DNA from 2 places in the Variovorax sp. GrIS 2.14 genome. Region 2 is predicted to be linked to the other one. Evidence: riboswitches for the same ligand, from Rfam matches in the RefSeq annotation. Region 2 holds a riboswitch; the other holds the start of a gene.
The links. A riboswitch is a leader RNA that binds a small molecule or an ion and turns the genes downstream of it on or off. The one in region 2 is predicted to bind thiamine pyrophosphate.

Region 1 (15,840 bases), on a different contig from region 2:
CCGCGCGGTCATGCATGGCGACGAGGGGGCACGTCATGTGGCGCAAGCGCACGAGGAGGAAGCGCGACGTCGCTTCGCCGGCGCGACGACCATCAACGGGACGTTGGAGGCGTTGGAGCCAAAGCGCAAGCCGTTGTGGCAGCGGCTGCTTCCTTGATGTTCAGATGAGCTTCAGCGCAGCACCAGCACCGGCAGAGAAGAGTGCGTGAGCACATGCTGCGTCTCGCTGCCCAGCAGCAACCGCTTCAACCCCTTGCGGCCATGGGATGCCATCACGATCAGCTCGCTGCGATGCTTGCGTGCCGCGCGGATCACCGATTCGGCCACCTGATCGGAACTCATGGTCGCGGTCTTGATGTCCACGCCTTTGGCCTTGGCGGCCGTAACGATGTCGTCGAGCACGGCTTGCGCGGAATCGGCCCAGCGCTTTTCGGTGGTTGCGATCTCCTCGGCAGAAAACGCCATCGCGCCATCGAGGTAGCTCGTCGGATAGCGCGGCACGACGGTCAGCGCGACCAGTTGCGCGTCGTGCAGCGCCGCCAGCGTGATGGCAGCGCGCACGGCCTTCTTCGACAACGTAGAGCCGTCGGTGGCTACAAGAATGCGTTTGAACATGGATCGATCCTCAAGTGTCTGGCGCGATCTTGCGGCCGAGCGATGTCATCGGGTTTGACGCACATCAAAGCCGCCGCACCTTGAGCGTCTGCCTCGACCAGTAAGGACCGTCGAGCCGGTCGAGCCGTACTTCACCACCAGTCGAAGGCGCATGCACGAAGCGCCCTTCACCGACGTAGATGCCGGCATGCGTCGGCCGTCCGCTTCCGAAAAGCACCATGTCGCCGGAGCGGAGTTCGCGTGTCGCTACCGGATCGCCGAAGTCGGAGAGTTGCGCCACCGTGCGCGGCGGCGCGGCGCCCATGCGGGAGCGGTAGACATAGCCGATGAGGCCGCTGCAATCGAAGCCGCCTTCGATCGTATTGCCACCGTATCGATAGGGCGTACCGACCAGGCCGAGTGCATGGATCGCGATGTCGTTGGCTTGCTCCGATGACAGCGCGGCGCGTGGCGCGCGGGGCGCTGAAGTTTGCTGACTGCCACAACCCGCGAGCAATGCGGCGGCTAGGAGAAGCGCCGAGCCGGGAAGCCGCCGCATAGGCGTCATCGAACGAGCGCCATCAGGCGAGATGCTCGGCCAGCACGCCTTGCGCCGACACATAGCGGGTCGGAGGCGCGATGCCGAGGCGTTCGCGCGCTGCGGGGAGCGGCTCGTGCAAAAGCAACTCGTAGTCTTCACCCAGTAGCCACGCCGCCTTGCGGCCGTTGCGCCAGCCTTCGATCACCGCACGCGCGAACACGGAATTTCCAGTCACGCGCAGACTCTTCAAGGAGGCAGCCAACGCAATAAAGGCCCAGCCCAGTCCGCCCGATTGGGCGAAGCTGAACGCGACCAGCGCCGCTTCACCCAGACTCTCGTCGGCCTTGTAGCCGGTGAGCACGTGCCAGATGTCGTGCACGTCGCGCGTGCGCCTTGCGCTCCATGCGTAAGGGTCTTCGACCAGCGGCTCACGGTTGAGATTGGATATCTCTGCCAGACCGGCGGCGCTGTATCCGGTTCGTTCAAGAAACGCGCGGTACTCGGCGCCGACGGTGCCCGGCGCAAAGCTCGCGATGAAGGCCGGATCGGAGAATCGCTCCGCTAGTTCGACGCGGCGGTAGGCAAGCTTTCTGCCAGCCGGCGTGTGCATCAAGCGAGCGTAGTTATGGCGCGGTACCGGGCCGTTGAGCGCTCGCATGATGACGAACACCTGTGTCGTGTCGTTGCCATCGGCGAGCAGCTTGCGAATGGCGCCGAACGCTGTCGGGAAGTCGCGTTTGTACGGTGTGGGAGATGCTGAAGTCGTCATGGTTTTTTCTTGAACAGCCCACAGCGCAATCACTGAGAAGTCACTGAGGAGACACTGTGCAGTCTCGCGGTCTCCGGGCAGGACTTATTTTCACCGCCCCAACGTTGCGGTGGAAGACCGTCAGGCTGGGCATTGCTGGTTGACTTCCGCGCGCACCATGCCCAGAATCGGTCCCGCTCCGGGGTGCACGCAAGCGCGTGCTGAGATGGTCAGTCCGAACCCGCGAACTTGATCTGGTTCATACCAGCGTAAGAAGAGCTGCGACTCCCCTGTGTGCCCGTCCGCCGATGACGGGCGCCGCCCCGGAGCCATCGCGGAGCACCCGTTGTCTTGCAACCAGGAGTGCCCCGCATGAATGCCATCGACAAGTTCGCGTCTCTTCTCGCGCTCACCCGCGAACCCTTTCCCGCTTCCACCAAAGGCGTCATCGCCGGCAGCCGCCCAGACCTCAACGTGCCGGTGCGCGAGGTGGCGTTAACCAATGGCGAGCGCGTCTCGCTCTACGACACCTCCGGCCCTTATACCGATGCCACGATCGACATCGACGTGCGCCGCGGACTGCCGAGCGTGCGCGATGTGTGGGTGGCCGAGCGCGGCGACACCGAAAGCTATGAAGGCCGCCTGCATCTGGCGCTGGACGACGGGGCGACGCATGCCGACCGCGATGCCCAGCGCATTGCCGAATTGCGTGCCGGCGCCGCCTCGCTGCAACGCACGCCACGGCGCGCCCGCACCGGTGCCGGCCAGAGCGGCAACGTGACGCAGATGCACTATGCGCGGCGCGGCATCGTCACGCCGGAAATGGAATACGTCGCGCTGCGCGAAAACGGCAAGCGCGAATGGATGGCGCCGTACATGGCCGATGCCGCGCGCGAAAAACGCCTCGCCGGCAACCCGATGGGCGCGCAGATCCCGAAGATCATCACGCCCGAGTTCGTGCGCGACGAAGTGGCCCGTGGCCGCGCCATCATCCCGGGCAACATCAACCATCCCGAAGTCGAGCCGATGGCGATCGGGCGCAACTTCAAGGTCAAGATCAACGCCAACATCGGCAATTCGGCAGTCACCTCGAGCATCGAGGAAGAAGTCGAAAAGCTGGTGTGGTCGATCCGTTGGGGCGCAGACAACGTGATGGACCTGTCGACCGGCCGCAACATCCACACCACGCGCGACTGGATCGTGCGCAACAGCCCGGTGCCGATCGGCACCGTGCCGATCTATCAGGCGCTCGAGAAGGTGAACGGCGTGGCCGAAGACCTCACCTGGGAGATCTACCGCGACACGCTGATCGAGCAGGCCGAGCAGGGCGTCGACTACTTCACCATCCATGCCGGACTGCGCCTGGGCTTCATCCATCTGACGGCGGGGCGGCGTACCGGCATCGTGTCGCGTGGCGGATCGATCATGGCCAAGTGGTGCATCACGCACCACAAGGAAAGCTTTCTCTACACGCACTTCGAAGACATCTGCGACATCATGAAGGCCTACGACGTGAGCTTTTCGCTGGGCGATGCGTTGCGCCCGGGCTGCGCATCGGATGCCAACGACGAAGCCCAGTTTGCCGAACTGCACACGCTGGGCGAGCTCACGAAGATCGCCTGGAAACACGACGTGCAGACCATGATCGAAGGACCGGGCCACGTGCCGATGCACTTGATCCAGGCCAACATGGACGAGCAGTTGAAGACCTGTCACGAAGCGCCGTTCTACACACTCGGCCCGTTGACCATCGACATCGCGCCGGGCTACGACCACATCGCCAGCGCGATCGGCGCGGCCATGATCGGCTGGGCCGGCACCGCCATGCTGTGCTACGTCACGCCCAAGGAACACCTGGGCCTGCCGGACCGCGACGACGTGAAGCAGGGAATCATCGCCTACAAGATCGCAGCCCACGCGGCCGACGTGGCCAAGGGCCATCCCGGCGCACGGGCGCGTGACGATGCGCTGTCGCAGGCGCGCTTCGACTTTCGTTGGCAGGACCAGTTCAACCTCGGTCTCGACCCCGACACCGCTCGCGAATTCCACGATGAGACCTTGCCCAAGGACAGCAGCAAGGTCGCGCACTTCTGTTCCATGTGCGGCCCGAAATTCTGTTCGATGAAGATCACGCAGGAGGTGCGCGAGTTCGCGGCACTGCGCGGCCTGACCGAAACACAGGCGCTCGATGCGGGCATGGCCAGCAAGTCAAGCGAGTTCAAGGCAGCCGGCGGCGAGCTCTACATTCCGATCGTGCCGCAGGCCTGAGTGGCGCCTTCCATGGCGCACGCCAAAAGCATGGGCATCGCCGGTGCCGGGCTGCTCGGGCGCTTGCTCGCCTGGCAGCTGTCGCGCGCCGGCCATGCGGTGACGGTGTTCGATCCGGCCGACGACGCGGTAGCGCGCTTCAACGGCCAGGGTGCCGCCGGCTTCACCGCGGCCGGCATGTTGAGCCCGCTGGCCGAACTCGACAACGCGACCGCCGACATCGCCGTGCGGGGTCTGCGTTCGATCGGGCTTTGGCGCGACATCGTGCGGCAGCTTCCGGGGCCGCCGCACTTCGCGGAACGCGGCAGTCTGATGCTCGCGCACCGCGCCGACAAGGGCAGCGCCGAGCGCGTGCTCGCCCGCCTTGGCAACCACGAAGTCGCCGGGCTGATGCCGGCAGAGACTCTCGATGCAGCCGCATTGGCAGTGCTCGAACCGGCGCTCGCCAGCGTGGCGCATGCATGGCTGCTGCCGGGTGAAGCGCAGATCGACGCTGCCGCCGCGATGGCGGCACTGCACGACGGCGCGGCCGGTGTGCGCTGGTGTTGGCAGCGCCGCGTGACCGACCTCGAGCCCGGCGCCCTGCACGTCGAGAGACTCGGCTGGCAGCGCTTCGACACGGTGTTCGACGTGCGCGGCGTGGGCGCGCGGCCCGCCTTGCCGGTGCGCGGCGTTCGTGGTGAAACTGTCTGGCTGCATGCGCCGGGACTCGGGCTGACGCGGCCCGTCCGACTGCTGCATCCTCGGCACCGCGTCTATGTCGTGCCGCGGCCCGGCGACGTCGTGATTGTGGGAGCGAGCGAGATCGAAAGCGAAGACCGCTCACCGGTGTCGTTGCAAAGCGCGGTCGAGTTGATGGCCGCGGCGCACAGCGTCTTGCCGGCACTGGCCGAAGCACGCATCCTGCGGCTCGACCGCAGCCTGCGACCCGCATTACCGGACCATGCGCCGGTGGTGGAAGTGCGCGACGGACTGGTGCGCATCAACGGACTGTTCAGGCATGGCTGGCTGCTGGCGCCAGCGTTGGTGGAAGAGGCGCTTGCTGCATGAACGACATGACTGACATGAACGACCTGAACCGCGTGACCGACGCCACCCAAACCGACATGCATACCGGCACGCCAATCGCAACGATCACCGTGCAACTCGACGGTGCACCTCGCGAAGTCGCTGCCGGCACAACGCTGGCTGCATTGATGCAGTCGCTGGGCCACGCGCCGCTGGCCATGGGCACGGCCATCAACGGCGACTTCGTGCCGCGCGGACAACGCGACCGGCGCGTGCTGGAAGGCGGTGATGTCGTGCTGTTTTTTCAACCCATCGTCGGCGGCTGAGCCGCGGAGACTTGTGATGACAGAACAACCCACGCAACCCGCCGCCACTGCATCCGACGACTTCTGGACGGTCGATGGCGTGCAGATGCGCAGCCGCTTCTTGCTCGGCACAGCCGGCTATCCATCGCCGCACACGCTGCGCGACGCCATCGCTGCCGCTGGTACGCAGGTCGTCACCGTCGGCCTGAAGCGGGCGATGGCAAGAACGGATGGCGGCGGTGGCGACAACGGCTTCATGACGATCGTGCGCGAGGCACTGCTGCGACAGGGCGCCCGCCTGTTGCCCAACACCGCCGGCTGTCGCACCGCACGCGACGCGGTCACGCTGGCGCACATGGCGCGTGAGATGTACGACACCCGGTGGATCAAGCTGGAGGTCGTGGGCGACGAGCACACGCTGCAGCCCGACCCGGCCGAACTGCTGGTCGCTGCACAGACGCTGGTTCGCGACGGCTTCGTAGTGTGGCCGTATTGCACCGACGACCTCGTCACCTGCCGGCGATTGCTCGATGCGGGTTGCGCCGTGCTCATGCCGTGGGGCGCGCCGATCGGCTCGGGGCAGGGGCTGTTGAACCCCTGGGCCCTGCGCACCTTGCGCGAGCGGCTGCCCGACGCGACGTTGATCGTCGACGCCGGCCTCGGTGCGCCCTCGCACGCGGCATTGGCGATGGAGATGGGCTTCGACGCGGTGCTGTTGAATTCTGCGGTCGCACAAGCGCGCGACCCGGTGCGAATGGCCGGTGCGTTTCGGCATGCCGTCGAGGCCGGGCGCGGTGGCTGGCAAGCCGGCGTCATGGCACGGCAAGACTTCGCGGTCGCCAGCACGCCGGTGGGTGGGCAACCATTTCTGATCGGCGAGGTCGCGCGATGAGGCCGCCGGTGATCTGGAGCATCGCCGGCACCGACAGTGGCGGCGGCGCGGGGCTGGCAGCCGATCAGCGCGCCGCCGATGCCTTCGGCGTGCACCTGTGTCCGGTGGTCGCGGCCGTGACGGCGCAGAACTCGCGCACTGTCGCGCGCATCGAGCCGCTGCCGGTCGCGTGGCTCGATGCACAGCTTGAAGCGCTTGCCGCCGACATGCCGCCACTCGCCATCAAGACCGGCCTGCTGGGCGGCGTGGCGCAAGTGGAATGCGTCGCACGATGGATCGACCTGCTGCGACGCGAGCGCCCTGTCGCACTGGTGGTCGATCCTGTGCTGGGGGCGAGCACCGGTGCGCAGTTCGCCGACGCGGCAGTGTTGCGGGCGTACCGCGATCTGCTGCTGCCGCGCGCCACGGTCGTCACGCCGAACGTGCGCGAGGCGCATCGCTTGTTGGAGGCGCAAGACAGCGGCCTTGGCGATAGCGATGACGCTGGCCGCAGCGACGTGCCGGCACTCGCCCGACGACTGCGCGCGTGCGGCGCTGCGGCGGTTTGCATTACCGGCGGCGACAGCACGGACCACGTGCAGAGTGCGGAGCGTGAGGCACTCGACTGGATCGACACCGAGCACGCCGCCGGCTGGCTCGCATCGCCGCGTGTCGACACGACGCACAACCACGGCACCGGCTGCACTTTCGCGAGCAGTGTTGCCGCAGCGTTGGCACTCGGCTACGTCGCGGCCGATGCGCTCGTCCTTGCGAAGATGGCGACCACGCAGGCGCTCCAAAGCGGTCATGCGGCGGGCACCGGCGCAGGACCGGTGATCGCGCGGCCGGGCTTTCACGCCGACCCTGCGCTGTTGCCGCGCATGTCGTGGGGCGAGGCGGCCTGCTTCGCGGCACCACGCCGCAGCGACGACCCGTTGCTGGGTCTCTACGCCATCGTCGACAGCGCCGAACGTGTGCGGCAGGTACTGGCCGCGGGCGTGCGCTCGGTGCAACTGCGCATCAAGACGCCGCCGCTGTCCGATTTAGCGAATCCGGCCCAACCGCCCGACGCGCGTTGCACTGCGCAGCTGCGCGACGAGATCGCGCGCAGCGTGGCGGCCTGCCGCGCGGCGAATGCCGAGTTGTTCATCAACGACCACTGGGCGCTGGCGCAGGAGTTGGGCGCCAGCGGCGTGCATCTCGGGCAGGACGACTTACTGGCGCTGGGTGAGGCGGGTCGCGGCGAGCTGCTGCGCAGTGGACTCGCACTCGGCATCAGTTCGCACAGTCTGTGGGAGCTGTGCCGGACCCGTGCCCTGGCGCCGCGCTACGTGGCGTGCGGGCCGGTGTGGCCGACGCTCACCAAAGACATGCCGTGGCGCCCGCAAGGGCTGGACAACCTGCGCTGGTGGAACGCCATGGCCGGTGCGCCAGTCGTTGCGATTGGCGGCATCTTGCAGCCGGGGCAGGTGAGTGAGGCGGCCGCGTGCGGTGTGTCGGGCGTGTGCGTCGTGCGCGCGTTGGGTGTCGACGCGACGACCACCGTGCCGGTGCTGGCGACGGCATTGCGCGAAGGCGTCGCAACCACGGCATTGAAGAAGCACAAGCGACCGGAGCAAGCTCAGCAAGAGTCGCTGCTGCCCCTGCCGCACCCCAGCCTGCCTAACGGTTGGGGACTTGCGCCGCCGCCCGGTAGTTGTCCTTGAAGCGATCCGGCACCCGCGGATCGTGACCCATCGCCACGCGCCGCACTTCGTCTGAATCGGTCGGTGCGTGGCCGACGCCGAGCGCAGAAGCGCGTGGCACCGAGCCCGCGACCACATGACTGGTCAGCCGCCCGATGCCCGTGATGTCCACTTCGACGGTGTCGCCCGGATCGACCGATCGTGAATGGCACGGCGTGCCGGTCAGCACCACGTCGCCGGGCATCAGCGTGATGTGGCGTGCAATGTCGGCCACCATGTAGTGCGGTCCCCAGACCATCTCGTCGCCGATGTGGGCCTCCTGAACGAGCAGGCCGTTGCGGTAGGTGCGCAAGGTCTGGTCGAAGATGTTGACGCCGGTCACCAGGCCCGGGCCGATCGGTAGCATCCCGTCGGCGCCCTTCACGCGCAGCATCGAGCCCTGGTCGGTGTCGCGAAAGTTCTGCAGTCCCATGTCGAGCGCCGGTGCGAAGCCGAGCATGTAGTCCCAGGCTTCGTCGGGCGTCACGTTGCGGCATACCTTGCCGATGACGACGGCGAGCTCGCCTTCGTAGTTGAGGTAGCTGCAGTCGGCAGGCTTCACGAGTTCACCGCCGTGCGCGTTCATCGCGGTCGGCGGCTTGGTGAAATAGGTCGGCGTCTCCGTCGGCTTGGCCTTGTTGCGCGTCTCCATGCCGCGCGAGCTGTACGACAGGTGCACGCAGATGATCTTGGTCGGCTCGCACGGTGGCAGGTGCGTGACATCGGCCAGCGCGACGTCGCGACCGTCGTCGAGTCGCAGCGTGTCGCCGTCGATCACGGTGCCCCAGTACGGCGAGCCATGGCTCAGCACACGGCGGCGCTCGACCCGCGGGCCGCGCATCACCGCTGGCAGTTCTGCGAACGGAAATTCGTGCAGGTACTTGCTCATGCTAAAGCCTCTTGCGTTGTCTTCGCCTCGGTGGTCTCGATGTCGAACCACATGTGGACGTTGCCGGTACCGCGTGCGTTCTCGTAGTCGGACAACGCGGTCCCCTTGCTGCGGCAATCGGCGCCACCGAGCGCACCGATCATCTGCAGGTAATGGCCGCCAAAACCTTCCCACGGCAGCGGGCGAAACTTGCTGTCCCATTGGTCGAGGACTAGGTCGTGCCGTCCTTGCGCAAGCAGCGCGATCGCTTCCTTGTCGGCCGCCACGTTCGATTGCCGTGACACGTTGGTCTCGTGGTACATCCGCGGATGTTTCTGCACCCAGTCGATCTCATTGAACTTGTGACTCAGCGCCCCTGAAGCCAGCAGCACCACGCGCTCGCCGATGTCGGCGTCCATACGCCGGATCGCCTCGCCGATGACGCGGCCCGACTCGAGGTAGTGGCGCGGCTGGCAGTTCTGGCACGTGCTGACCGACACCACCCGCTCACCGTGCACAAGCTTGTTGACTACGTTGATGGTCGCGTAGTGCCGCGGCAACGCTTCGTCATAGATCGCCTTGCTCATCACGCCCTGTTCCACCGCGACCTCTTCGATGAGCTCCGCGAGCGCAGGCGATCCGCGGTAGTCGTAGTGCTGGCCGTGCAGGTACCAGGGCATCTCGTCGGATGTGTAGGTGCCTTGCATGTGCGCACCGCCGTCGATGAGGTGATAGCCGGTCGTGAACCAGTGCGTATCGAACAGCACGAAGGTGTCGGGCCGTACCGCGTCGATGCGGTCGCGCAGGCGCTGGTAACCAGCGATCAGGTCCGAGTCCGCGCCGTCGCCCATCTTCACGCGGAAGTCGTCGTCCTGCATCAAGCCGGGGTGGTGCGACACCAGTGCGGCGCCGACGATCTGTGCCATGTCGTTCTCCTTTCAACGGTGGCTGAAGCTGGCCTTGAAAGGCTTCTTCGGCACGACGACGTCTTTCACGTCGCAGAAAAATTCGAAGCTCCAGTCGCCACCTTCGCGTCCGACACCGGAGCGCTTGATGCCGCCGAACGGCGCCGCCAGATCGCGGATGCCGAAGGAGTTGACCCAGATGAAACCGGTCGCGACCTGCATGGCAATGGCGGTCGCATGCGCCACCTCTCCGTAGCAGACACCGCCGAGGCCGTAGTCGGTTCCGTTGGCCATCGCGATGACTTCTTCGTCGTCGTCGAAGGTCTGCAGCGTGAGCACCGGGCCGAAGACTTCGTTCTGCACGATCTCCGAATCCTGCTTCACATGAGTGAGCATGGTCGGCTGGAAATACTGCGCACCGAACGGATGCATTGCGCCGCCCCACAGCAACTCGGCGCCGTCGGCTACGGCACGTTCGACGAACGCTTTCACGCGCTCGACCTGGCGCGGATGAATGATGGGGCCGACTTCCGTTGCAGCCTCGCGCGGATCGCCGACGGTCAGCTGTTCGACATGCGCCCGCATGCGCGAGACGAAGGCGTTGGCGACCTTCGAGTGGACGAGAAAGCGGGTGCCCGCGAGACACACCTGACCGGCGTTGCGATACATCAGCGCACCCGTCGCAGCCGCGCCGTCGAGGTCGGCATCTTCGAGCACGATGAAGGGCGACTTGCCGCCGAGTTCGAGGCTGCATGGCACGAGGTTGGCCGCAGCGGCTTGCGCGATGCGCTTGGCCGTGCCGACCGAACCTGTGAACGAAACGCGTGCGAGTCGCGGATCGCTCACCAGACGCGCGCCCGTGGTCGCGCCCGCGCCCTGCACGAAGTTGAGAACACCCGGCGGCAGGCCAGCCGCATGGGCCGCGTCGGCCAGCATCGAGCAGGTGAGCGGCGCCCATTCGGGCGGCTTGACGACGACCGTGTTGCCCGCGGCCAGCGCCGGGCCGAGCTTCCAGGTCGTGAGCATCAGCGGTGCGTTCCACGGTGTGATGATGGCGACGACGCCCGCCGCATCGTGCCGCACGATATGCGTCGCCTGCTCGGTCTCGATCGGCCTGTCTTGCAACGTCAGTGCGTGCTCGGCGAACCAGCGAATGTTGAGCATCGCGCGTGGCACGACGCCATGCTTCATGCGCGACAGCAGCACGCCGGCATCGTTCGATTCGAGCATACAAAAGGCGTCGGCACGCTTGCCGATTTCGTCGGCGAAGCGGTCGAGGTTGGGCTTGCGGCCTTCGGCGCCAAGTGCGGCCCAGGCACGGAATGCGCGCTGCGCTGCCGTGATGGCAGCGTCGACCTGGGCATCGCTGCCTTCACTGATATGGCCTAGCACGCGCTGGTCGATCGGCGAGCGCAGCTCGAAGGTTTCGGTCGATGCGACGCGCTGGCCGTCGATGTAGTGGTCGGGTGAGACGTGGATACCCGCGACGTGGATCATGGAGGTCATGGTGGGTTCAGACGAATCGAAATGCGATGGCACCGAGCGGGCCGTAGTCGGCGTGAAAAACATCGCCCGCCGCCGCGGCCACGGGCCGCGTGAAAGAGCCGGCCAGCACGACTTCGCCGGCCTTCAATCCTTCGTCGTGCTCTGCCAGTTTGTTGACCAGCCACGCGATGCCGTTGGCCGGATGATTGAGCACGGCAGCCGCCAGGCCCGACTCTTCGATGACCCCATTCTTGTAGAGCAGGGCGCCGCACCAGCGAAGGTCGACCGCATCGGGTTTGACCGGCCGTCCGCCCATGACGATGCCGGCATTGGCTGCGTTGTCTGCGATGGTGTCGAACACCTTGCGCGGTACTTTTGTGATGCGATCGGCCTGCTCGATGCGCGCGTCGATGATCTCGATGGCGGGCACCACGTAGTCGGTCGCTGCGAGCACGTCGAAGATGCTGACGTTGGGGCCACGCAGGTCGCGCTGCAACATGAAGGCGAGCTCGACCTCGACGCGCGGAAGAATGAATCGTGCGGCCGGAATGTCGGCACCCTCGCGAAAGAACATGTCGTCGAGCAACGCGCCGTAATCCGGCTCGGTGATGTTCGAAGACACCTGCATCGCGCGCGATGTGAGGCCGATCTTGTGGCCCTTGATGGTGCGACCTTCGGCCAGCTTGAGGGCGACCCATTCCCTTTGTATGGCGTAGCTGTCTGCGATCTCCATCGCCGGATAGCGTTTGGAGAAATGTTCGACCTGCACGCGGCTGCGTTCGGATTCGTGCAGCGCGAGCGCGAGCGTCTTGTGTGTCGCGTGGTCGAGCATCGCGTTGTCTCTCGTTCGTTGTAACGGTCGCAAGTCTCCCTGCTAGCGGCCATGAAGACAATCGATGCTTTTGGGTCGATTGCGTAGCTGGGCTGGATAATCGAACGATGCCATTGCCCCGCTACACACTGCGCCAACTCGACGCATTCACCACCGTTTCCGACACGCTCAGCTTTACTGCCGCGGCCGATCGACTGGCGCTCACGCCATCGGCAGTGAGTCAACTCGTCGTCGAACTCGAGTCGTCTGCCGGCTTCAAGTTGTTCGAGCGCAGCACGCGCCGCGTCGCGCTGACCGCAGCAGGCAAGGAGTTTCTCGGCGCCATCGAACCCGTGCTCAAGCACCTTCGCTTGGCAGAAGCCGCGGCCGCCGATCTGCGCAATCGCGCCGCCGGCCTGGTGCGCGTGGCGGCGCCGATGGTCATCGCGAGCGCCATGCTGCCGCGCGCGATCCGCGACTACGCAGGGCTGCGGCCCAAGGTCGTGGTCCGCATTCGAGATGCCGCGGTCGAGCAACTCGTCGAGATGGTCGCGAGCGGTGATGTCGATCTGGCGATCGGTCCTGACAGGCCGACCGGCGACGACGTGCAGCGCGTGCCGCTGTTCGAAAGTCCCTGGGTGTTGTGGTGTGCGCCGGACCACCCGCTCGCCACCAAGCGCACGCTGCGCTGGCGCGACCTGCGCGCGCATGCGCTCGTTACCGCTGGCCGCGACCATGAACGCAGCGTGGCGCAGATGCGGCTCGGTCTGCCGGAAGACGAGCGCATCACGCCAATCGACGTGGTCGATAACATCTCGACTGCGCTCGGCATTGCCGCGGCGGGCTTGGCAGCGACGCTGTCACCGGCCTATGTCGGCGTGTGGGCGGGTGAGCGCTGGGGCCTGGTGATGCGTCGTGTGACTGCACCCGAAGTCATGCGCCACGTCTGCCTGTACCGGCCGCTGCGCCGCGTGACGTCACCGGCGTCTGCAGGCTTCGCGGAAGCGCTGGAAAAGTGGATGAAGGCCGAAGGCCCGCGCTTCACGCCGTCGTCCAGGCGCGGGTGACTTGCCTGCGCCTTGGTCAGTCTGTTCAGACCGCGATGCGCCGGCCGATCTCCGGCCAGCGGCCATGCAGCCAGACCCACGCCACGAGCCCGATGGACAGCATCAGGATCGACGTCACCGCAAGCGCCAATGGCGAGTGCATGACGAGCGGCGCGATCACGCCAGCGACGATGCCGTTGGCGGTCGAGCCGATCACGGCTTGCAATGAAGATGCCATGCCGCGGCGCTCGGGGTGCAGGTCGAGCACCAGCAGCGTGACGACCGGCACCATCAGTGCCCAGCCGAATGCGAAGAAGGCGATCGGCCACAGCGACCAGGCCGCGTGCGGCGCAAAGACGGCGTTGGCCGCCACGTTGACGATCGACGTGACCAGCATGATCAGGAAGCCATCGCGAATCTGCCGCTTGGGCGTGACCTTGCCGGCCATACGGCCGCTGACCCATGCGCCCGACATGATGCCGCCGATGGTCAGCAGGAAGAACCAGAAGAACTGCGTCGGCGCGAGCTGCAAATGGTCACCTAGAAAAGCCGGTGCAGCGAGCACGTAAAGAAACATGCCGTTGAACGGCACGCCGCTGGCCAGCGCAAGCAGCAGAAAGCGCGGGTCGGAGCACAGGTCCCAATAACCGCGCATCAGGTGCTTGAACTCGAATGGCTGCCGATGACTTACGTGCAGCGTCTCGGGTAGCAACTTGTAGTTGGCGGTAAACAGTACGCAGCCTACCGCCACCAGAAACCAGAACACGCTGTGCCAACCCAGGTGCACGAACAAAAAGCCGCCGACGATGGGCGCAATGGCCGGCGCGACGCCGAAATAGATCGTGACCTGCGACATGACGCGTTGCGCCTCGGCGGGCGGGAACATGTCGCGAATCACCGCACGCGACACCACGATGCCGGCACCGGTCGACAGGCCCTGCAGCGCGCGGAACAGCACGAGCTGGCCGATATTCTGCGACAGCGCACAGCCGAGCGACGCGAGCGTGAACACCGCCATACCCCACAGCACGACCGGCCGACGCCCGAAGCTGTCCGACAGCGCACCGTGGAACAGGTTCATGAAGGCGAAGCCGAAAAGGTACGCCGACAGCGTCTGCTGCATCTCGACAGGCGTCGCCCCGATCGATTGCGCGATGCCCGAGAACGCCGGGATGTAGGTGTCGATCGAAAACGGCCCAACCATGCCGAGCACAGCCAGCAGCGCGGCAAGCGCCCATCGGGGGGCTTGCCAGAGTTTGGCGGCGTCCGGATTCATGCTTGTCTCTCTTTGTTGTCGTGCGATAAAAAAAGCGCCCGGCACCCTGTGAAGGGCGCAGCGGGCGCTTTGGCTCGAGATCCTTGTAACGGGATCCGCGGGGTCAGAGCGTGTCGATGAACGAACGCAGCTTGTCCGAACGGCTCGGGTGCTTCAACTTCCGCAACGCCTTCGCTTCGATCTGGCGAATCCGCTCACGCGTCACGTCGAACTGCTTGCCGACTTCTTCGAGCGTGTGATCGGTGCTCATCTCGATGCCGAAGCGCATGCGCAACACCTTGGCTTCGCGTGGCGTCAGCGAGTCGAGGATGTCCTTGACCACGTCGCGCAGGCCAGCCTGCATGGCAGCCTCGATCGGCGCCGTGTTGCTGCTGTCCTCGATGAAGTCGCCCAGGTGCGAATCGTCGTCGTCGCCGATCGGCGTTTCCATGGAGATCGGCTCTTTGGCGATCTTCATGATCTTGCGGATCTTGTCTTCCGGGATCTCCATCTTGGCGGCCAGGATGGATGCATCGGGCTCGAATCCGAACTCCTGCAGATGCTGCCGGCTGATGCGGTTCATCTTGTTGATCGTCTCGATCATGTGCACCGGAATACGGATGGTGCGGGCCTGATCGGCGATCGAGCGCGTGATGGCCTGACGAATCCACCAGGTCGCGTACGTCGAGAATTTGTAGCCGCGACGGTATTCGAACTTGTCGACCGCCTTCATCAAACCGATGTTGCCTTCCTGGATCAAGTCGAGGAATTGCAGGCCGCGGTTGGTGTACTTCTTGGCGATGGAAATCACAAGGCGCAAGTTGGCTTCGATCATTTCCTTCTTGGCGGCGCGCGACGAATATTCGCCTTCGTTCATGCGCTTGTTGATGTCCTTCAGCTCAGGCAACGGCACCACGACGCGCGCCTGGATGTCGGCGAGCTTTTGCTGCAGTTCCTGCACCGGTGGGATGTTCCGTGCGAGCACCACGCTCCAAGGCTTGCCGGATGCCGCCTGCTTTTCGACCCATTTCTGGTTCAGCAGGTGGGAGGCGACGCGGTTGCCGTTCTTGTCGTAGCCGCTGAAGTCGCGAATGAAGTCGTCCTGCGGAAAGCCGCACTTGTCCACGATGATGCGGCGCAGCTCGCGCTCTTTCTTCCGCACATCGTCGACCTGGCTGCGCACCATGTCGCACAGCTTTTCGATCGTCTTGGCGGTGAAGCGGATGGTCATGAGCTCTTCGCTCAGGGCCGCTTGCGCCTTGACATACGACGGCGTGCCGTAGCCTTCTTTTTCGTAGATCTTGTGGATCTTTTCGAACATCGTGGCCATGCGGTCGAAGCGTTCGAGCGCATCGCGCTTGAGTTCTTCGAGCTTCTTGGTCAGCGCCTTGGAGCCGCCTTTGCCGTCGTC
Region 2 (15,840 bases):
AAGAATGATGCCGACGAACTGGGCTTTCGCGTTCAGGTCGGCGGCGGCATGGGCCGCACCCCGATCATCGGCACCGTACTGCGCCAGTTCCTGCCGTGGGACCAGATCATGAATTACCTCGAAGCGGTGGTTCGGGTCTACAACCGCTACGGCCGGCGCGACAACATCTACAAGGCACGCATCAAGATCCTGGTGAAGGCCGAAGGCCAGCGCTACATCGACGATGTCGAGGCCGAGTACAAGCAAATCGTCGAGCATGACGGTGCGCCGCACACCATCACGCAGGCCGAATACGACCGCGTGTCCGCCACCTTCGTCCCGCCGACGTTGGCCACGCGAGTGCTGCAGAGCGCCGAGCAGACCGCCATCGACCTGCAAAAGCACGCGGCCGACGACGTGCAGTTCGCACGCTGGCTGGCACGTAACGTGGCGCCGCACAAGAACCCTGCCCTGCGCGCAGTCACGCTGTCTTTCAAGCGCCTGCACCAGGCGCCGGGCGATGCGGATGCCGACCAGCTCGACACCATCGCGCAGCTGTCGGACCGCTTCTCGGCCGGCGAAGCACGCGTCACGCACGACCAGAACGTCGTGCTGCCTTGGGTACATGCAGAAGACCTGCACGCGCTGTGGCTGAACGCACGCGAAGCCGGCTTTGCCAGCGCCAACGTGCGCCTGCTCACCGACATGATCGCCTGCCCCGGCGGCGACTTTTGCGCGCTGGCCAATGCGCGCTCGATCCCGATCGCCGAAGCCATCACCGAGCGTTATCAAGACCTCGACGAGCTCGACGACCTCGGCGAAATCGATCTGCACATCAGCGGCTGCATCAACTCCTGCGGCCACCACCACAGCGGCCACATCGGCATCCTGGGCGTCGACAAGGATGGCAAGGAGTGGTACCAGGTCTCGCTCGGCGGCTCCGACGGCTCCGCGCTGAGCGGCACGCCGCAGGCCGGCAAGGCGGTTGGCCCTTCCTTCTCCGCAGCCGAGGTGCCGGAGGTGATCGAAGCGGTGCTCGGCACCTACCGCGACACGCGCAATGCGGGCGAGACTTTCATCGACACGCTGCGCCGAGTCGGGCACGACCCGTTCAAGGCGTCGGCCAACGGTGCGCGCTTCAGGGTGGAGGCCACGGCATGACCGCCTCCAGCCAAACGAAGTACACATTGCAGCTCGTCGCCAACGAAGACCATGTCGACGACGGCGACCCCAAGGTCATGCAACTCGCCAACGATGCCGATCCGCTCGCGATCGAGGTGTGCCTGGCCGACGTCGAGCGCATCGATCTCAACTTCCCCAAGTTCACCGACGGACGTGCGTATAGCCAGGCCTTTTTGCTGCGCCGCCGTCTCGGCTTCAAGGGCGACATCCGCGCCACCGGCGACGTGCTGATCGACCAGCTGGTGCAAATGGAGCGCACCGGCTTCAGCAGCGCGGTATTGAAAGAAGGCGTGGACGCCTCGGCGGCGCAACGCCAGTTCGAACGTTTCTCAGGCTTCTATCAGGGCGACGCAATACACACCGCGCCGCATTTCGCGACATGAACACCGACCTCGACCTCCAGCACGTCAACGCCGAACTCGGCCGCAATGCCCAGGGCCTCGTGGACTGGGCGATCGGCCTGGGCCAGCCCGCGATCGTCACCACCAATTTCCGCCCCTTCGAAGCTGTGATCCTGCACATGGTCACGCGCGCGAAGCCCGACGTGCCGGTGATCTGGATGGACAACGGCTACAACACCGAGGCCACCTACCGATTTGCCGATGAAGTGACAAAGCAGCTGGGGCTCAATCTGCACATCTACCTGCCGCGCCGTTCGCGTGCGCATCGCGAAGCAGTGGACGGCCCGATGCCCGCGCTGGACGACCCGCGCCATGCCGCGTTCACGCAAGAGGTGAAGCTGGAGCCCTTCGCGCGTGCGCTGCGCGAGACCGCACCGAAGGTCTGGTTCACCGCACTGCGTGCCACCGACACCGCCGTGCGTGCACAAATGGACCCGGTCAGTCTCAATCCGGATGGCTTGATCAAGCTCGCGCCGCTGCTTCACTGGTCGTCGAAAGACCTGTACGAATACTGCGAGGCGCATGGCCTGCCCAACAACTTCGACTACGTGGACCCGACCAAGGGCGAAGACAACCGCGAGTGTGGTCTGCACCTCGCGCATTGACGTCGCAACCTTGAACAGCCCCTCCCGATGAACGCCCGTACCGAAGCCGATCTGCTGCTCCCCGACATGCACTCTCCCGCGCGCCTTTCCAACACCCAACTCGATGCGCTCGAAGAAGAGACGATCTTTATCCTGCGTGAAGTCGCCGGCGCCTTCGAGCGTCCCACCCTCCTGTTTTCAGGCGGCAAGGATTCGCTGGTGCTGTTGAAGTGCGCCGAAAAGGCGTTCGGCTCGGGGCGCATTCCTTATCCGCTGCTGATGATCGACACCGGCCACAACTTCCCTGAAGTGACGGCCTTTCGTGATCACCGTGCGAATGAGCTAGGAGCGGAGTTGATCGTGCGCAGCGTCGAAGATTCGATGGCGCGCGGCACCGTGCGTCTGGCGCATGCGGGCGAGTCGCGCAACGCGCACCAGTCGGTCACGCTGCTCGAAGCCATCGAAGAGTTCCGCTTCGACGCGCTCATCGGCGGTGCCCGGCGCGACGAAGAAAAGGCGCGCGCCAAGGAGCGCATCTTTTCGCACCGGGACTCGTTCGGGCAGTGGCAGCCGAAGGATCAACGCCCGGAGTTGTGGACGCTTTTCAACACGCGGCACGCACCCGGCGAACACTTTCGAGTCTTTCCGATTTCCAACTGGACCGAGCTCGACGTCTGGCAATACATCGAGCGCGAGAACGTCGAGTTGCCTTCGATCTACTACACGCACAAGCGTGAAGTGGTCGAGCGCCGCGGCCTGCTGGTGCCGGTGACCGAACTCACGCCGCCGCGCGCCGGCGAGCAAGTCGAAGTCCGCGACGTGCGCTTTCGCACCGTGGGCGACATCACGACCACCTGCCCGGTCGCCAGCCTGGCAGCCGATGCGGGTGATGTCGTCATCGAAACGCTGACGGTGAATGTCAGCGAGCGCGGCGCCACGCGAATGGACGACATGACGTCCGAGGCTTCCATGGAAAAGCGCAAGAAAGATGGGTACTTTTGATGAACGCAACGACCCTCGCACCTGACTTGACCGAAGTCCTGAACCACGCGGGCGACACCGGTACGGCTTTGCGCTTCATTACCTGCGGCAGCGTCGACGACGGCAAGAGCACGCTCATCGGCCGGTTGCTGGTCGACAGCAAGACCGTGCTGCAAGACCAGCTGGCAGGCGTGCAGCGCGGTGGTGAAACCGACCTTGCGTTGCTGACCGATGGCTTGTCGGCCGAGCGCGAGCAAGGCATCACGATCGACGTGGCCTACCGATATTTCTCGACTGCCAAGCGAAAGTTCATCATCGGCGACGCGCCCGGACACGAGCAATACACCCGCAACATGGTTACCGCCGCTTCGGCCGCCGACGCCGCCGTGGTGCTGGTCGATGCGACCAAGCTGGGATGGGCCGGCGAAGTGCTCGACGGTGAAGTGGTCCAGCAGGACCTGCTGCCGCAAACCCGCCGGCATACGCTGCTGTGCAACCTGCTGCGCGTGCAGTCGATCGTCTTCGCGGTCAACAAGCTTGACGCGATGGACGATGCCGATCTCGCCTTTGAGCGTATCTCGTCGGCGATCAACGGCTTTGCCGAAGCGGCCGGTGTGGCGGTCGCGGCCATCGTGCCGATCTCCGCGCTGAAGGGCTGGAACGTCGCGACGCATTGCACCGAGCGCGCCGACTGGTGCGGCTACAGCGGTCCGACCCTGCTCGAACTGCTGGAGCAACTGCCGGTGACCGCGCAAGACGAAGCCGTGCCGTTTGCCTTTCCGGTGCAGTGGGTCGAAAAGTTCTCGTCATCGGCCGACACCTCGCAAGGCCGCCGCATCTTCTGGGGCCGGGTCGCCAGCGGCCACGTCGAGCCCGGCCAGCGCGTGACCTTGCTGCCGAGCAACCAGACCGCGACCGTTGCGCAGGTGCTGAGCCATACGCGTCAGCCGAAGACCGTGCATGCGGGCCACAGCGCCGGCATCGTGTTGGATCGCGAACTCGATGTGTCGCGCGGCGACTGGCTGCTGGCGCCCGACGCCTTCGAGCCGGTGCGGGAAATCACCGCCACCGTCGCCTGGCTCGACGATGAACCGCTTGTGGCCGGCCGCATCTACTGGGCGCTGCAAGGGCATCGCTGGGTCAAGGCCAAGGTCGCTCGCATCATCGACCGAGTGAACATCACGACGCTCGAATCCGAGCCGACTGCGCAGTTGGAAGCCAACGCCATCGGCGACATCGTGCTGGCGTTGCAACAGCCGCTCGCTGTGCTGCCGTTTTCGCAATCGCGCGCCCTCGGCTCGCTGGTGCTGGTCGACACCGCCACCAACAAGACCTCGGCTGCAGTGCTGGTGCAACCCGCCAGTTAAAATTCAGGGTTTCCCCGATCGCTTTGCCTCTCAAAAGAACATGACACACGTCGTCTCCGAATCGTGCATCCGCTGCAAATACACCGACTGCGTGGACGTGTGTCCCGTCGACTGCTTCCGTGAGGGTCCCAATATGCTGGTGATCGATCCGGACGAGTGCATCGATTGCGCGGTGTGCATTCCCGAGTGCCCCGTCAACGCGATCTACGCTGAAGAAGACCTGCCGGCAGACCAGCTGGCTTTCATCAAGCTCAATGCCGAGCTGGCACTGGCCGACGGCTGGAAGAGCATCACCAAGCGCAAGCCGCCGCCGGCCGACGCCGACGACTGGAAAGACAAGACCGACAAGATCGGGGAGCTGGTGCGCTGACCACTCTCGGCACGCCGATCGAGACCGACGCCCTCATCATCGGCGCCGGCCCGGTCGGGCTGTTTCAGGCCTTCCAACTTGGCCTGCTCGAAATCTCCTGCCACATCGTCGATGCGCTGCCTGCTGCGGGTGGGCAATGCGTGGCCCTGTATGCAGACAAGCCGCTCTACGACATTCCGGGCACGCCAGTTACCAGCGGTCGTCAACTTGCGCAGTCGATGTTGCAGCAGGTCGCACCGTTCAAGCCGGAGTTTCACTTCGGCGAGCAGGTAGCGACGCTAGAACGTCAGGCGGACAACCGCTTCCTTTTGAGCACCTCCAACGGCACCGCATTTCTGGCGAAAACCGTGTTCGTTGCAGGCGGTGTCGGCGCCTTTGTGCCGAAGCGCATCGCCATCGACGGCATCGCGCAATTCGAAGGCACACGGCTTTTCTATCACCCCGAATCACTGACTGGCTTTGCCGGCAAGACGGTGGTGGTGAACGGTGGTGACGACGTTGCGCTCGACACCGCCATTCGGCTGATCGACATCGCACAGCGCGTGATGCTGCTGCATCGCCGCGACGGGTTTCAGGCCGAAGAAGCCACCGTCGCCCGCTTTCGCATGCTGGTAGCCGATGGCAAGCTCGGCTTCAGCGTCGGTCAACCGACTGCGTTCGACGAGCGCCGTCTGCAGATCACGACACCCGACGCGCAAACAGTCGATCTGCCACTCGATGCGCTCATCGCCTGCCTCGGCATTTCGCCGCGCCTCGGGCCCATTGCCGATTGGGGACTGGCGCTCGAACGCAAGCAAGTGCCGGTCGATACGGCAAAGTTCGAAACCCGCGAACGCGGCGTGTTCGCTGTCGGCGACATCAACACCTATCCAGGCAAGAAGAAGCTCATCGTCTGCGGGTTTCACGAGGCGACACTGGCGGCCTGGGGCGCAGCCGAAATCGTGTTTCCGGGCAAGTCGATCCCGCTGCAGTACACGACGACCAGCACGCGTTTGCACACCCTGCTGGGTGTCGATCACCCGCGCTGAACCGGTGCATGGAGTGCGTCTCCACGAAAAGGGCCCTACGAGAAATGGGTACTGCGAAGGCGGGCCTTAGGGTCAGCCACTACCGCTAGATTCCCTTTTCCACCATGTCGAGCAGCCGCTGGCCCATGGCTTCTGCCTGCACCGCCGGTATCCCTCGCAGCGGGCCGTCGATGGTGAGCATCGCCAACCCGTGAACGGCACCCCAAGCCAGAAACTCAGCACCCGGCCGGCGCTCGGGAGCTAACACGCCGGCTTCGACCATCTGGTCAAGCGCTGCGGCAAGCAGCTGAAAAGGATCGAGCCCGGTGTTGCCGGCCTTTTCCTTTTCATGCGTGATGTCGATCTTGTCCGGCGCAACGAAAGCCATCCGGAACAGGCCTGTTTCCGCCAGCGCAAACCGCATGTATCCGGTGCCCACTGCCCGCAAGGCGGCGCGTGCCGCGGCGGCGCCCTTCAGCCTTCGCGGCACCTTGTCGAGTTCAGCCTCCATGGCAACCGCTACTGCGGAGACTGCCGCAGCGCGGACGGCCTGCAGCAACTCCTGACGACTCGCAAAGTGCCGATATGCGGCGTTGGGGACCACGCCAGCGCGCCGGGTCGCTTCACGCAAGACCACAGCGTCGGGGCCGCCAGCACGAGCGAGCTCGATGCCGGCGTCGAGCAAGGCACGGTACAGATCGCCATGCCGATAGGTGCTGCGCGCCGGCGCGGAAACGACGATCGGGTCGGGCGGCACCAGGTGTTCGCGGGGACGCATTGCTTTCTCCATGTGGACAGCGTCCATTCTCTTTGTTATTCTATTGTGTACGGCGTACACAAAATCAGATTCGAAGAAACACAACACGCTTCGCCGTCACCTGCAACGTCAACATTTCCCCGGATCTTTTTTCCTTAACCCAAGGAGCATCGCCATGAATATCCAGCCCTACATCTTCTTCGAAAGTAACTGCGCCGAAGCCATGCGCTTCTACGAGAAGGCGCTTCGCGGCAAGCTCGAAATGATGGTGACGCACGCCGAAATGCCCGACTTCGACGCCACCAAATTCCCGCCCGGTACTGCCGAGCGAATCATGCATGCGCGACTCGTGGTCGACGGCCAGGTGCTGATGGCATCGGACAACGGTTCCGGCATGCCATACGACGGCATGAAGGGCTTTACCGTCACCCTCACCTACCCGGATGTCGCCGAAGGAAAGCGCGTGTTCGATGCGCTGGCAGAGGGCGGACAGGTGCGCATGCCCTTTGGCAAGACCTTCTGGGCCGAAGCATTCGGCATGACGGTCGATCGCTTCGGAACGCCGTGGATGGTCAACGCCGGCTTGTCCAATCCGACATCGCCGACCTGAAACATGAGCGGCATTCCCCGCTTTGGCAGTTCGCTCGACTCGCGCAAGCGCTGGCTCACGCTGATGGTTCTGTGCCTCGGCGTGCTGATGATCGTGCTCGACACGACCATCGTTAATGTCGCGCTGCCTTCGATCCGCGCCGATCTCAAGTTCTCCGAGACGTCGTTGGTGTGGGTCGTCAATGCGGGCTATCGACAGGCATTTACGGTCGGCGCGTTGTTCGCGGCGGCGGCCGGTGTGATCGGCGCGGCGTGGCTGCGCACGGCCTCGCCGTCGGCGGCGGCATCGCCGTCCTCGTCGACCACCCCGTCCTCATGACGGCGCCCCTCCACTACCTCTTCAAGTTCCCCTCTCAACCCTCGTTCAGAAAGTTCTGCCATGGCTCGCTATGTCGATGGATTCGTCGTTCCGGTTCCGACCGTCAAACTGGATGCCTACCGGCGCCTCGCGCGCAAGGCCGGCAAGATATGGAAAGAGCATGGCGCGCTCGAGTACATCGAGTGCGCCGCCGACGATGTGAAGCCCGGCAAGCTCACGTCGTTCCCGCAGAGCGTGAAGCTGAAAGACGATGAAACGGTCGTCTTCTCGTGGATCGTTTTCAGCTCGCGCAAGCAGCGCGACGTCGTCAACGCCAAGGTCATGAAAGACCCGAGACTGGCTGACATGATGGACCCGAAGGCGATGCCGTTCGACGGCAAACGCATGATCTGGGGCGGCTTCAAGACACTCGTCGAACTCTGATCGGGGTTGCGGGTCGCAACACGACTCGCCCTTGCTTTTCTGTCGCTAGAATTCGGTCACCTCGCGTTCCGGCGCAAGGCCGCTAGGGGTGTTGACGCGCAGTTCTTTTCTGCGCCGAGACTGAGAAAGTCCCTTTGAACCTGATTGAGGTAATCCTCGCGCAGGGAAGCATGTTCAGAGCCGCAGCACTTCTCTCAGTCTGCAGAAAGCTCCGCAAGCCGACCTGCCATCACGTCGGAAGAACGTCATGGCACCCCGCAGTTCCGCCCAGAAGAAGTCTGGCCCCCGATGGCGCACCGCGCCTGTTCCCCAGGCGTTGGCCACTTTGTTCCTGATGGCGGCCGCGAGCGGCCAGGCGCAAACCACGCTGCCCGCCATCACCGTGAACGACCAGACCGCACCGGTGCAAGCGGACATCAGCGGATTCGGCGACGTGCCTTTGCGCGAGTTGCCCATCACCGCAACTGTTATCGGCAGCAAGCAGATCCAGGACAGTGGCGCACGCCGACTGGCCGACCTCACCAAGTTCGATTCGTCGGTGACAGATGCCTACAACGCGGCCGGCTACTGGGACTATCTGACGGTGCGCGGCTTTGTGCTGGACAACCGCTTCAACTACCGGCGCGAGGGCTTGCCCATCAGCGCCGAAACGTCGATTCCGCTCGACAACAAGGAGCGCGTCGAGATCCTGCACGGCACCAGCGGCATCCAGGCCGGCACCAGCGCCCCCGGCGGGCTGGTCAACTACGTCGTCAAGCGGCCGACATCGCAAGACCTGCGCGAAGTGCGCATCGAAACGACGAGCCGCGGCAGCGTGCTGGGCGCGGTCGACCTCGGCGGCCGCTTTGGCGACGACAAGCAGTTCGGCTACCGGCTCAATGCCGTCAACGAAAACCTGAAGCCGCTCACGCACAACCTGGACGGCAACCGCAACCTCTTTTCGCTCGCGGCGGATTGGCGCATCACGCCGGACTCGTTGTTCGAAGCGGAGATCGAATACAGCCACAAGGCGCAGCCGAGCCAGAACGGCTACAGCCTGCTCGGCAACGTGTTGCCTTCGGTGCCGAATCCGCGCCTCAACCTCAACAACCAGCCGTGGTCCCAACCCTCGGTATTCAATGCGCTGACCGGCAGCCTTCGCTTCACGCAGGCCATCAACGCCGACTGGCGCTGGAGTGCGCAGATCGGCCAGCAGCGCCTCAAGACCGACGACCGCCTGGCCTACGCTTTCGGCTGCAGCGCCGAAGGCAACTACGACCGCTACTGCTCCGACGGTACCTTCGACTTCTACGACTTCAGGAGCGAAAACGAACGACGTCGAATGACCGCCGGCCAAGTCAACCTGAAGGGCAACGTGATGACCGGCAGCGTGAAGCACGAGCTCGGCTTCGGCATCTTGCAGAGCCGCGTGCGCAACCGGTTTGAAGACCAGGCCTACAACTACGTCGGCACCGGCAACATCTTCGGTACGGCGGTGGTGCCGGCCGACCCGACGATGGACATCCCCAACACCAATCGCGACGAGCGCTCGACCGAGTACACGGTGCAAGACGCCATCCATTGGAACGACAAGTTCACGACATGGCTCGGCGTGCGCTACACGCACCTCAGTCGCGGCAGCGTGCGCACCGACGGCTCCGACCCGACGCAGTACAGCCAGAACATCACCACCCCGTGGGTCGCGGCCAGCTACGCGTTTCAGCCCGGCTTGCTCGGCTATGTGAGCTGGGGCAAAGGCGTCGAATCGGAGATCGTGCCGAACAGGGCGTCGCAGTACAGCAATGCCGGCGAAGCCTTGCCCGCCCTCACCTCCAAGCAGTGGGAGATCGGCCTGAAGGGCGGCGGCAACGTGGCGGACGGTGCCCTCAATTGGCAAGTGGCGTACTTCGACATCTCGCGGCCGATGACCAACCTCGACAGCTGCGACGCCAGCGGCGCGTTGTGCAACGGTCAATACGACGGCCGCGCCGTGCACCGCGGACTCGAAGCCAATGCGCAATGGACAACAGGACCGTGGCGCTTTGGCGGGGGCGTGACCCTGATCGACGCCAAGCGTCGCGACAGCACGTTAGACCCTGCCGCCAACGGACAGCATCCGACCAACGTGCCCAACCAGGTAGTGCGCGCGCTGGTCGGTTACCAGTTCGCCGCCGTGCCTGGCCTGAGCACGCAACTGCTGATGTCGCACGAAGGCCGACGCAACGTGCTGCCCGACGGATCGATCCAGCTGCCGTCGTGGACCCGCTTCGACGCCGCGCTGCGCTACGACACCAAGCTCAACAACGTGAACACGAGCTGGACCGTAGGCGTCGAAAACCTGGCCGACCGCAGCTACTGGAAAGAGTCCCCCTACCAGTTCGGCCACGTCTACCTGTTCCCCGGCGCACCCCGTACGCTGAGGCTCGCGTTCACCGCGTCGCTGTAATGCGACGAAGCGTGAGCCCCAGCCAGGAAGCCCGAAAAAGCCACGCTATAATCTGAGGCTGTATTCCTCGATAGCTCAGTTGGTAGAGCGCCGGACTGTTAATCCGTAGGTCCCTGGTTCGAGCCCAGGTCGAGGAGCCAAGAATTTGCTATACCTAGCAGCTACTTAGCCCACCCCTCATAGGGTGGGCTATTTTTTTGGCTGTACGGTACTCAGCACCTACTCAGCAGCGCGTTCAACAGCAGGCCCTGCAGCTTTGAGCACTTTCATTTCGCCGGGTAGTCTTGCCACTGCCTCTTCCATCCGCGCGGTTTGTCGCTCAAGCATCTGCTGAAACTGCGCTAGCTCTCCGCCGAACCCCAGCTCGTGCCGTACCGCAACCAAGAGCGGGAGAAATTTGTCGTTCAAGCTCTTCATAGTGGCGACCACATGCTGTAGGTACGCCATCTGCAGTGCGATCCCTGTGTTCTGATGACCCTGCCGCGCTTCAGCATGGCTCTGCGCCTGCTTGGAGAAGAAATCGAACGATCGCTGTAATCGTTGAAATTTGTCCGGATCGACCTCGCCTGATTCGTTGTACGCCGTCATCTCGGCGAGCACTCGCTTTACCTGCAAGTGCGCATCTTTGTGTAGGGAATCTTGAGTGGCCGCATGCGCTCGCTCCAACTGGATTTTTCCAGCCTTCGGGACGCAGCGCATGAAGGCCGCGCCGTACTCGGACAGAACTCCGCTTGCAAACTCGGCGGTAGCTGGTTCACCGACCAACTGCAGCTTGATCATTGCGGCCGAAAAATTGGCCAGTTCAAGTTGCGCATCGAGCCTTGTAAAGTCCAACTGCGGCAGCACGCCCATCCGGCCGTTGAGGTGCACAGTCGCCTCTGCAGCTGGTAGATAAACGTCACGTCTGAGTGCGGCCCTTCTTTCTGTCGCCTTCTCTTCGGAGTCATGCTTGAGTTGCAAGGCGAGTTGCCGCGCGCTGTGGCCGTTGCTGACCTTCATCGTGACATACGAGACAAGCGCTGTTCCTAGCGCCGCCCACACCGCAATGGGAATCCGGCTTATTGCGTCAATGACCTGAGTAAGAAGATTCATTTGGCGCCTTGAATCGCCCCGGGATTCGTGGAGGCTGATTGGTTTAAGTCAGGCCCGCCACCGTGGTGGCTTGACTGGCGAGTTGCCGGTAGTAGTTTGCCTCAGCTTCTGCAGGCGGGATGTACCCGATGGGTTCGAGCAGCCGCTGATTGTTGAACCAGGACACCCATTCGAGCGTCGCGAATTCCACGGCCTCCTTGGTCTTCCACGATGCTCGGCGATGAATCAATTCGGCTTTGTAGAGTCCGTTGATGGTCTCGGCCAAGGCGTTGACGCTCCTATGTCAAGCGGGGCGCACGGAGTCCGCCAAGTCGGCAAGGATCAGCGGGTAAAGCTCGCGAACGATGTAGCGCTTGAGGCAGCGATGGATTTCCTTTTTCAACAAGCCCTCTTCGGTGCGCCTGACGACGTAGTCGCGGGTGCGGGCATCACTTCTCATTCGAACCATGGCGATGGTCCAGAGGGCGTTCATCGCCCTCGAGGCTGATTTTTTAAGTTCACGGGCTGCACCGGGCTCCGAACCCAGCCTGCAATACCTCCGCGGTTTATCAGGCCGACGACCAGCGAGCGTCGGCAGCGCATCCGCGAGACTAAGGCATCAATCGGACCTTGAAAGAAGGCCTGGCATCAAGGCGAAGCCAATGCCGTGTCACCCAGCACCGGGCTTCTGACCAAAGATCATGCAGAATCGTCGCCTTTTGCGGTTCGCCGTGACACCCGTAACGCACGAAGGCACCGCATGCAAGACCACTATCTCGCCCTGGGTGTCAGTAGTAGCGCGAGCCTGGCGGACATCAAGAAGGCCTACCGCCGCCAAGCCGCCCGGCACCACCCGGACCGCAGCTCTGCCCCGGATGCCGCCACGCGTTTCCGCGTTGTACAGGAGGCCTATGACATCCTCGGCGACCAGGCCAAGCGTGAGACCTACGACAACAACCGCAAGCGTAATCTTCTCGACGATCCGATCGAAACGGCGCGCGGGATCTGGTCAGACTATTTCCACCGGCTCATCTAGGCCTCGATGCACGTATCCCCCTTCTTCCGCAATCTGCATTCCTCCTACCTGGCAGAACTCGACGACATGCGCCACGACTCCGATGGGCAGTTCGTGCTGGACCGGCGGCTGGCCGAGCGGCGCAGCGAGATGGCGTTCCTGGTCAACATGCTGGAAGTCGCTCCCGAGATGGTGGCGGTCTTGCTGCACAAGGCCTTCCACTTCACGTCCACGCCGGCTATGGACCAGTTGCTGACCTGCGAGTCCGGAGACCTTACCGCGTGGGAGAGCCTGCGGGAAAGCATCGACATCGCCCCCTGGGCCAAGGCCACCGTGCAATTGCTGCGTGAGCAGGCCGCCGGTGACAACTTCCTGAGCGTGGCTGCCGCTTTGGAATACATGGCGGGCAGCACTCGGCATGCGCCAGTCCTTACAGGCGACCAGGACGACAGCGAAGAAGACGCGGACAACCCCGATGCCGAGCACGACACGGACGATCGCCATCCGCTGTCGGCCGACGACCTGGACGACGCCGATGGCCAGACCCGCGAGGACGCCCGCGCTGACTGGATGGCCGAGCACGGCTTCGACCGCAAAGACTGAATTGCCCCGCGCGCAAAGCACCCACCGCAATGAACCACCTCACCCTGATCACGAAGACCCAGAGCCTGATTGCCGCAGGCGACATTGCCGGCGCCGAGTCCGCCCTCACCGAACTGGCCGACACCGAGGGCGACAGCGCGCTGATGGTGGTGCTGGACCAGTTGGAGCCCAAGGACATCCTGGCAGTGATGCGCGAGTACGACCCGTCCCGCGAGTCGGTTGTGAGCCTGCTGGTCACCCCCGCGCAGTTCGCGCACGCCATCGTCATCGAGAAGCGCTACAAGGATCTCACCCACACGCACCTGCGCGGCATGGTGAACGCCATCGTCTTCCGGGAGGACGCGGACCCAGTGGCGTTCTTGACCGCCGTGGGCGATCTGGAGGGCGGCAGCGAAGCCATGGCCAACTACTTCGCCGAGAAGTGGGCGCGCATCGAATCCTTCGCCCGCAGCGGGAACTTTGACACCGATGAAGAAGACGGCGAGATGATGTCGGAGTCCGAGCTGCTGGCGTCGGCCTACCTCAACCCCAGGGTCCATCTGGACGAGGTCGCCGACCAGGACTGGATGGAGCTGGCCTGGCGCATGCGCTACGAGTGCCCCGACCTGTTCACCGAGACCTTGCTCGTCTTGCGTGCACAGGCGCGCGCCCATAACCTCGGCGTGGGGAACGAGGAAGAGACTGATGAAGAAGACACGCGCGTGGAGACCCGCGACACCGACCGCGGCCACGGCACACCGGCGGCGCGCGACGACGAGGAAGAGTCGGCGATCTGACGGCCCCATCCACAGCGCCTGAATCCACGATGTCCACGCCCTCGCATATCGCCCCCCAGCCAGTCGCTCTGTTCGACGAGCGGCCCTTCTTCGAGAAGGCCCTGCAGCACGGCGTGCGCCACGGCATCATCGCACCCGCCAAGCTGGCCGCCATGTGCCAGGAAGCGCCCAAGGGCATGGTGCAGATCGCACGCTATTTCGGCACCGAGTACCTGCGGCCCGACCTGGAAAGAGCCAGGGACCGGCTGATCAACCTGGTGAGCTTGTACCTGGAACATTCGACCGGCGGCGACCTGAATCAGGCCGCCGAGTCCCTGCGCGACCACAGTTTGCTGTCGCGCTCCAAGGGCGGCTCAGACATGCTCAAGGCGCTGATCGCCATGCCCCAGAGCAGCCATTTCGGCATGCAGGAGCACGGAGTCTTCAAGGACAAGCACATCCCCTTGCTTGCCAAATGGTCCCTGCGCAGCCTGCCCGAGTACCAGGCCGAGCGCGCCGCGCGCAGCCTCGCTACGACCTTGGTGGAAGCAGCCGTCTGGATGGCGGCCCAGCTGGGCCTGGATGCCGATGACCTGGAGGATGCCGGCAAGGACGCGGAGGCCGTAATGCGCACAGCGCTGCTGGTGCGCGCATGCCGGCGCAGCGCCATGCCGGATTGGACCGCGTTCGAGAAGATGGTGCTGGGCCTGCGTACGAAATACGCGTCGCGGGCCGATGACCCGGCGGCGCCGGTCCCCATGGGCTTGCCCAAAGACCTGCCGGCGAAGTACCTGGCGGTGGTGCAGTCCGTGCGGGCTTCTGTCGTGCAGGACATGCCCCGGATCCTGGATGCCACGCTCAGCGTGCGCAAGCTCTTCGACCAAACGCCGGCCCTCGTGGGCCGCTATTTCTGGTCTGAGGACGCCATGGCTGACCTGGACCATTTCGAGCGCAGCGACAGCCTCTTGTGGAAGAAGGCCACCGCGGGCCACAGCGACGACAGTTCGCTGCTGACACTGTTCCTGCGCATCGCCACGCACGGCAAACACGCCACGCTGCTGACCGGAAAGACCGCAGCAACCTTGGTCAAGAAGATCCGGACCTCAGGCCTGGATGCCGATCTGCCCCGGCAGTTCGTGCTGCAGCACGCCCCGGTGTCGCTGCGGCGCGACTACCTGCACCTGTGGAACGCCTTCATCGACGAAGCCGAGCCTGTGCTGCGCAGCGACGGGGTGCAAGCCACCGAGGATGCGTTGGCGCTGCTGCGCCAAGAGTGCAATATTACCGAGTAGGCATAGAGCGAGGGCGCTCCCCTGGATATGCCATGAGTCCCAAGCTTCGTCGGTAATCACATCGAACGCGTCAGCTCGGCATCCGCGATACGTGCCAGCCATCCCGGCCATCGATAGTGGGCACCGCGATCCGAATGCACGACAGGCCGGTTGCTGCCGATGTCGATCGTCTCGATAGGGGCATCCAGCATCGTGTTCACGAGCTGCGCGTCCGGGCGCATCCCGATCGTCCAACTGACCACCTTGCCATCGAAGCAGTCGATCACGGGCGACAGGTACACCTTGCCTGCCGGAATGTGGAACTCCGAGATGTCGGTGAGCCATTTCTCGTTGGGAGCACCCGCGGTGAAGTTGCGGTTGACGAGGTTGTCTGGCGCTGGACTGATCTCGCCCACATAGGAACCATACCGACGCCGCTTGGGCGTCGCAGCGACCAGGCGCTCATGATTCATCAAGCGCTGCACCACCTTCTCACAAATGTGCGTGCACTGGCTGCTCAGTGACGCCCGCATCCGACGGTACCCATAAGCACCACCACTGGCGGCGAATGCAGCTTTCAAATGCACGCTGGCTTGGCACACTAGAGGCGGGATCTGCCTGCGTTTGCGTGCCGCGTAGTAGCCTGGGCGGCTGACCTCCAGCACCCGGCGGAGTTGCTCCACCGGCACGGCGTTGTCCTTGTGTTGCAGCTGCTCGATGA

Region 1: it holds a riboswitch for thiamine pyrophosphate, as region 2 does, so the genes downstream of both, thiC (phosphomethylpyrimidine synthase ThiC) here and RCH10_RS15980 (TonB-dependent siderophore receptor) in region 2, are expected to answer to the same signal.

What each region holds. Positions count from the first base shown of each region.
Region 1 covers NZ_JBJXIA010000002.1:83,237-99,076, reverse strand. The annotation lists gene RCH10_RS04245 (hypothetical protein) at 1-157, shown strand, start outside; gene RCH10_RS04240 (universal stress protein) at 172-615, opposite strand; gene RCH10_RS04235 (C40 family peptidase) at 680-1,153, opposite strand; gene RCH10_RS04230 (Coq4 family protein) at 1,176-1,904, opposite strand; TPP riboswitch at 2,074-2,176, shown strand; gene thiC (phosphomethylpyrimidine synthase ThiC) at 2,256-4,151, shown strand; gene RCH10_RS04220 (FAD-dependent oxidoreductase) at 4,164-5,201, shown strand; gene thiS (sulfur carrier protein ThiS) at 5,198-5,485, shown strand; gene RCH10_RS04210 (thiazole synthase) at 5,502-6,356, shown strand; gene RCH10_RS04205 (bifunctional hydroxymethylpyrimidine kinase/phosphomethylpyrimidine kinase) at 6,353-8,041, shown strand; gene RCH10_RS04200 (fumarylacetoacetate hydrolase family protein) at 7,998-8,948, opposite strand; gene RCH10_RS04195 (extradiol ring-cleavage dioxygenase) at 8,945-9,853, opposite strand; gene RCH10_RS04190 (aldehyde dehydrogenase family protein) at 9,866-11,338, opposite strand; gene hpaH (2-oxo-hept-4-ene-1,7-dioate hydratase) at 11,346-12,149, opposite strand; gene RCH10_RS04180 (LysR family transcriptional regulator) at 12,257-13,195, shown strand; gene RCH10_RS04175 (multidrug effflux MFS transporter) at 13,221-14,450, opposite strand; gene rpoD (RNA polymerase sigma factor RpoD) at 14,554-15,840, opposite strand, start outside.
Region 2 covers NZ_JBJXIA010000009.1:85,693-101,532, forward strand. The annotation lists gene RCH10_RS15925 (nitrite/sulfite reductase) at 1-1,140, shown strand, start outside; gene RCH10_RS15930 (DUF934 domain-containing protein) at 1,137-1,544, shown strand; gene RCH10_RS15935 (phosphoadenosine phosphosulfate reductase family protein) at 1,541-2,167, shown strand; gene cysD (sulfate adenylyltransferase subunit CysD) at 2,195-3,148, shown strand; gene RCH10_RS15945 (sulfate adenylyltransferase subunit 1) at 3,148-4,494, shown strand; gene fdxA (ferredoxin FdxA) at 4,535-4,864, shown strand; gene RCH10_RS15955 (NAD(P)/FAD-dependent oxidoreductase) at 4,822-5,892, shown strand; gene RCH10_RS15960 (TetR/AcrR family transcriptional regulator) at 5,978-6,649, opposite strand; gene RCH10_RS15965 (VOC family protein) at 6,804-7,238, shown strand; partial or broken gene RCH10_RS15970 (hypothetical protein) at 7,242-7,424, shown strand; gene RCH10_RS15975 (DUF1428 domain-containing protein) at 7,617-7,979, shown strand; TPP riboswitch at 8,054-8,163, shown strand; gene RCH10_RS15980 (TonB-dependent siderophore receptor) at 8,227-10,404, shown strand; tRNA gene RCH10_RS15985 (tRNA-Asn) at 10,469-10,544, shown strand; gene RCH10_RS15990 (hypothetical protein) at 10,624-11,496, opposite strand; partial or broken gene RCH10_RS15995 (IS3 family transposase) at 11,540-11,767, opposite strand; gene RCH10_RS16000 (hypothetical protein) at 11,780-11,968, opposite strand; gene RCH10_RS16005 (DnaJ domain-containing protein) at 12,236-12,511, shown strand; gene RCH10_RS16010 (hypothetical protein) at 12,518-13,093, shown strand; gene RCH10_RS16015 (hypothetical protein) at 13,123-13,869, shown strand; gene RCH10_RS16020 (hypothetical protein) at 13,899-15,140, shown strand; partial or broken gene RCH10_RS16025 (IS3 family transposase) at 15,200-15,840, opposite strand, start outside.